Linked DNA regions of Megalodesulfovibrio gigas DSM 1382 = ATCC 19364. The protein of the gene in region 2 interacts with the protein of the main gene of each other region in a pairwise test. Links are inferred from orthologs where the notes say so. Each region holds a gene or a part of one and is shown on either strand. Other genes may lie near its edges.

Region 1 (2,804 bases), 3.2 Mb from region 2 along the record:
CGGCGTAGACGCGGTCCAGGATGACCTTGCCGCCGGCGGCGAGCACGGTGTCGGCCAGGGCCAGGCCCAGGGCGAAGGCCTGATGCGCCGGGCCTTCGGTGCTGCGGCGGATGGTTTCGCCGGTGTCCGGATCGGCCACCAGACCTTCAAGGCGCACGGTTTTGCCGTCCAGCACGCCATGGGCGGCAATGGGCACCTGGCAGCCGCCGTTGAGCCCGGTGAGGAAGCCGCGTTCGGCCTCCACGGTGATGCGCGTGGGGGGGTGATCCATGAATCCAAGATATTCCAGCAGATCGGCGCGATCCTGACAGTATTCGATCCCCAACGCCCCCTGGCCCACGGCGGGGAGGAAGTGCGGGGGCCCCAGCTCCTGCATGTGCGGGGCCTTGAGGCCCAGGCGGCGCATGCCGGCCGTGGCCATGACAATGGCGGCGAACTCCCCGGCCAGGAGCTTGTTCAGGCGGGTGTCCACATTGCCGCGCAGGTGCTCCAGCTGCAGATCCGGCCGCAGGGCCCTGAGCTGGCACTGCCGGCGCAGGCTGGAGGTGCCCACCACCGCACCCAGGGGCAGGCTTTCCAGGGTGGGCCAGTGCACGCTGAGCAGGCAGTCCGTCACCAGCTCCCGCGGCGGCACAATGCCCAGCACCAGCCCTTCGGGCAGCTCCACGGGCACGTCTTTCATGGAGTGCACGGCCAGATCGGCCCGGCCATCCAGCAGGGCATCTTCGATTTCCTTGACGAACAGGCCCTTGCCGCCCACCTTGGCCAGGGGGACATCCAGAATCTTGTCGCCCTTGGTCTTGAGGATCAGCAGTTCCACGGCCACGGCGTTGCCGTGGCGCAGTTCCAGCTGGGACTTGATGTGGTTGGCCTGCCAGAGGGCGAGCTTGGAGCCGCGGGTGGCGATGACGAGTCGTTGCATCGGCATCCCGGCTACTTGCAGGTGGCGCAGCTGCCGCCGCTGCAGCTTGCGCAGGCGCTGCGCGAGGAGGGGCCGGCTGCGGGCGCCGGGATGGCCTGGTCCTTGTACGGGAAGGGGCTCGGCCCGGTCTTGAACCGGCAGCAGCTCATGAGCTTTTCCGTCTCGGTGCTGCCGCACTTGGGGCAGGGCACGGCGGCATCGTCCTTGAAAACCAGTTCCTCGAATTCACGGCCGCACTGGCCGCAACGGTATTCAAAAATCGGCATGACACTCTCCTCTGACATGTATTCGCACGGTTCCCCGCGGCAGTCGCGCCGCGTCCGGCGGGGAACGGGTTACGGCCGGGGGGCGTTGCTGGACAGGTACGGTTCCAGCTCCAGCACGGCTTCGAACAGAAAATAATCCACCAGCCGGCACAGGCAATGGCCCACGGCGATGTGCACTTCCTGGATGAGGGCAGTGATGTTGGACGGCACGGCCACCAGATAATCGCACAGGGGGGCCATCTCCCCGCCGCTTTCGCCGGAAAATCCCACGGTGAGGCAGCGCTTGTCCCGGGCGGCCTTGAGGGCGTGGATCACGTTGGCGCTGTTGCCCGAGGTGGAGAAGGCCAGCAGCACATCCCCGGCGCCGGCCAGGGCCTGGACCTGCTTTTTGAAGACGAGTTCGTAGCCGTAGTCGTTGCCGATGGCCGTGAGGATGGACGTATCCGTGGTCAGGGCCAGGGCAGGCAGGGGCGGCCGTTCCATCTGATAGCGGTTCACCCATTCGGCGGCCAGATGCTGGGCGTCCGCCGCGCTGCCACCGTTGCCGCAGAGCAGGATCTTGCCGCCTTCGGCAAGGCGCAGGGCGATATGCCGGGAAATATCCACCACCAACTGGGCGTGGCCGTGGAAGAAGTCGGCGCGCAGCATGGCGCCGTCCTGGCCATGGGTGAGAACAAGGGAAAGGGCTTTTTCGGACATGGCGGCTTCTCCTCGCCGCAAGGGCGGCAGACGAATGGCGATCCTTATCGTAAGCGCCGGCGTCTGGCAATGGCGGGCCGTCGCGTCAGGCGGTCTGCACCAGGACGCCGGCGTAGCCCACCACTTGTGCGTAGTCGCCGCTCACCTGGCCGGAGGTGGTGTACTCCACCAGCACCGGCGGCGCGGCGTCCAGCTCCCGGGCGATTGCCAGGCCCAGGGTCATGGGCAGCACCCCGCACATGCTGATGCGCTCGCGCCGCACCGTGGCATGCAGGCCTTCGGGATCCAGGGCCAGCACCCGGTCCAGGGCCTTGCGATCCTGGGCGGCGGCGAGGTCCTGGGGCAGGTAGTGGCTCATGTCGGAACTGACAACAATGCTCACCGGCTCCGGCCACGCGCGCAGCACGCCGGCCATGGCATGCGCCACGGCCAGCAGCGGCCCCAGGGCGGGTTCAGCCACGGCCACGGGCACAATGCGGCAGGCAGGATTGGCCTGCAGCAGGAACGGCAGCAGCACTTCCAGGGAATGTTCGCCGCGGTGGGCGGTGGCGTCCGGCGTCAGGCGGGGGGCTGCATGCAGCAGGGCCTGGGCCAGGGGCGCATCCACGGGCACGTCGCCGGTGGGAATGCGCCAGCTGCCGTCGGGCCAGAGGGCCAGTGCCGCGCCCTGGCCGGTGTGGTTGGGCCCCAGGAGCAGCAGGGTGTCTGCCAGGGCGGCGGCGCCGATGGTCTTGCCGGCCACGTCGCCGGAGTAGACAAAGCCGGCATGGGGCACCATGGCCAGCAGGGTGCGTCCGGGCAGGGCCTGCCCGGTTTCGCGCAGGGCCTGCCCGAGGGCGAGCCGGGTCTGCACATCCTGGCGCAGACGGTCTGGGGAAAGCTCATAGAATCTGCCGGCGACGACGGGAGTGCGATGC
Region 2 (3,048 bases):
ACGGCCTTCCAGCTGGTCCAGGCCCAGAGCGATCTGCACATCGTGGCCCAGGCCCTCCCGGGCGTGGATCTCGTGGCCCTGGCCTCGGAGGCCCTGCGCAAGGTCCGGGCCATGGTCCAGACGGCCATCCTCCTGGATCCCCACTTCCAGACCGCCCTGGCGCCCTTGCCCGTGCCGCCCGTGCCGCCCGTGCCGCCCGTGCCGTCGGACGCCTCGGAGATCGTGCAGGCCATGTGCCACGCCACGGCCCTGTGCAACGTGGGGCCCATGGCCGCCGTGGCCGGCGTGGTGGCGGAACACGTGGCCCGCGCCCTGGCTGCCGCCGGCTGCCGCACCGCCCTGGTGGAAAACGGTGGCGATATTTTTTTGATGGCAGACACGCCCCGCGTGGTGGCCGCCCTGCCCGATCCGTCCGGCCAGGCCCGGCTGGGCCTGCTGCTGCAGCCGGAGGATCTGCCCTGCTCCCTGTGCAGCTCCTCGGCCACCATCGGCCACTCCCTGTCCTTCGGCAAGGCCGAGCTGGTGGTGGTGCGCAGCCCCTCCGCCGCCATGGCCGACGCCGCAGCCACAGCCCTGTGCAACCGCCTGCGCTCCGGCAAGGACATCCCCGCCGTCCTCGCCCACGCACAAACCCTGGCCGGCCTGCCGCCTCCCCTGCGGGTGGAAGGCGTGCTGGCCGTGTGCCAGGGAAAAGTCGGCGTCTGGGGAAAAATGGAGCTGTGCGGCTGCTGATTCGCGAAACGGGCCAGTCGAACAACCGCCCGGGGGTATTCTGCTACCGGGCGCCCACCCGGCAGTAGGCCTTGGCCAGCTCCACGGTGCGGGAAAGCTGCCGGCCCACGGGAGTCTCCAGGTTCATCTCGCGCTCAATGTTCGTGATGCCCTTGATGACGGTGGAGTGCTTGCGGTTGAAGCGGTTGCCGATGTCCTGCAAGGACAGTTCAGTGTGCTTGCGGGCCAGGAAGTAGGCGGCGTTGCGGGCCTGCACAATCTGGCGCTGCCGGCTCTTGGACCGCAACTCGGTGGGGGAAAGCTCAAAGGCGTCGCACACAAAGTCGATGATCCGATCCATGGAAAAGTGCGGAATTTCCGGCTCGTAGTGGCTGAGCACCTCGCAGGCCAGTTCCAGGGTGATCTTGTGATTGAGCAGCCGGGCCTTGAGGATGAGGTTCTGCAGGCAGGATTCCAGCTGGCGAATGTCCGTGTTGATGCGTTCCGCCAGCAATTCCGTCACCTGGTTGGGCAGGGCCACGTGGAAGCTCTTGGCCTTCTGCTCCAGAATGCGCTTGCGGGTCTCGAAGCCGGGCTTCTCGATGACCGCCAGAAAGCCCGAGCAGAACCGCGAAGCCAGGGTGGAATCCACGTCCTTGAGTTCGCGGGGCAGGAACGAAGACGTCAGGATAACCTTGGCCCCACGGTTGCGAAGCGCCTTCATGGTGGAAAGCAGCTCGTCCTGCATCTTCTCCTTGCCCTGGAAGAAATGCACGTCCTCCAGCAGCAGCAGATCCACGCCCTCCCGGAACCGGGCCTTGAAGCGCTCCAGCTCGTTACTGCGCAACGACTGCACCCACAGTCTGCCGAATTCCTCGGCCGTGAGATACTCAACCCGCGCCTGCTGGCGATTCGAGTGGGAACACAGGCTCCGTCCCACGGCTTGCAGCAAGTGCGTCTTGCCCAGGCCGGGAGTGGAAGAAAGGAACACCTGCTCGGATTCCAATTGCTTGTCGCACAAGGCTCGGCTTGCGGCATAAGCCAGCTGATTGCTGGGGCCGACGACGAAGTCGTCGAAGGAGAATTGCCAGCAGGGGCGGGAACGGGGTGCATCGGGCTGCAAAGGCAGCCCCAATTGCCGCGAGCCGGTGGGGGCAGAACACGCGTGAGACGCACTGCGAGGAAGCGGAGCCGGCCGGGCCACGACAGCACCGCCAGACACACTTCCGCCGCGCGAGCTGGCGCCAGACCCGACAACGGCCGCAGCCGTCAGCAGGGCATCGCCCGCCTCGCCAACAGGATCCGCCGAGACCGTGATCTCCACCTGCCTGCCCAGCACTGCCACCGCCGCCTGCCGAATCTGCTCCAGCAAGCGGTCACGAACCCAGATGGCTACAAATTCATTCGGTGCCTTCAGGCATAGATTTGGGCCGCTTGAAACGGCCGTAAGGGGGGCAATCCAGACCTGAAACAAGCCAGGATTGACCGTTTTCTGCAGGATTTGACGAATCTGGTCCCAATGCGTGTTCATGGGGTAAAGCTCTACAAGGGCACACGGCTCGGAGCAAGGGGCGAAAAAGAGTCGGCGGAAGAAGTTGCCTTCGGTTGCTTTCCATAGGGTTGGATCGCCATAACCATCTTGAATAATAGAATGAGACGAGAAATCCTTTAGACTGCTTCACCCTGCTGAACCCTCGCGGGACAAGGGTTTCCACAGGTATCCGCTTTTTTTATCCACACCTGTTGAAAATAGTTTTCCACAGGACGATCTCGCCATATTCAATTTTTCTGATGGTGATGCATTTTTTTGCCCTCCGGAGGGGGTTGACAGCCCTCCCAGCTTGGGCAAAACCGGCGCGCGACGAGACAAGCAACCACTCCCACACGCCGGTTTCTCAGGCAAAATCGACCATTCTTCCCCCCCTCAGGGAGTGTATCTTCATCGTGCGTAACGTTACAAATTTGAGGCGAATCAGGCGATCGTGCGAAGGGGGTACCGGCCACAGGTGAAGCGCTCGCCCTCGGGACAGTAGCCCAATTGTTCGCACCGGGCCCCGGCCGCGGCAAAGAGTTCCGGCAGGGCATCCCGGCACAGGGCCAGCATGTCGTTGGCCAGGCCGCGCACTTCCCACTGCGCCCGGCTGCAGCAGCGCAGGGAGAAAAAATGCAGGAGCGACCGGCAGTTCATGGTGACAACAATCTTGGACTCCGCCGCCTGCGGCAGCACGAACCGCGCATCTTCCTTGGCCTTGGCGCCGCGGCCTGCGGCTTCCAGCAGGGCTTTCAATTCCTGGTATGCGCTGGCAATTTCCGTCATGCAGGCCTCGAAGCGTTCCA

What was found.
Region 1: the proteins of DGI_RS15915 (region 2) and DGI_RS01865 interact in binary tests that used the Escherichia coli proteins (3 or more experiments, as listed by UniProt). The link is inferred for Megalodesulfovibrio gigas DSM 1382 = ATCC 19364 from one-to-one orthologs.

Annotation. Positions count from the first base shown.
Region 1 is NC_022444.1:427,803-430,606, reverse strand. The notes cover bases 73-2,804. They hold DGI_RS01865 (D-sedoheptulose 7-phosphate isomerase), read right to left. Parts: upstream 1,888-2,804; coding sequence 1,258-1,887; downstream 73-1,257. Other genes in these bases: amrB (AmmeMemoRadiSam system protein B), read right to left, coding at 1,973-2,804; DGI_RS01870 (FmdB family zinc ribbon protein), read right to left, coding at 934-1,188; hemC (hydroxymethylbilane synthase), read right to left, coding at 73-922. Also shown: more of hemC, read right to left, coding at 1-72. UniProt on the Escherichia coli protein: Required for the timely initiation of chromosomal replication via direct interactions with the DnaA initiator protein.
Region 2 is NC_022444.1:3,610,699-3,613,746, reverse strand. What follows is about bases 10-2,985. They hold DGI_RS15915 (chromosomal replication initiator protein DnaA), read right to left. Parts: upstream 2,243-2,985; coding sequence 776-2,242; downstream 10-775. Other genes in these bases: thyX (FAD-dependent thymidylate synthase), read right to left, coding at 2,684-2,985; DGI_RS15920 (UPF0280 family protein), read left to right, coding at 10-732. In the rest of the region: more of DGI_RS15920, read left to right, coding at 1-9; more of thyX, read right to left, coding at 2,986-3,048. UniProt on the Escherichia coli protein: Plays an essential in the initiation and regulation of chromosomal replication. Binds in an ATP-dependent fashion to the origin of replication (oriC) to initiate formation of the DNA replication initiation complex once per cell cycle.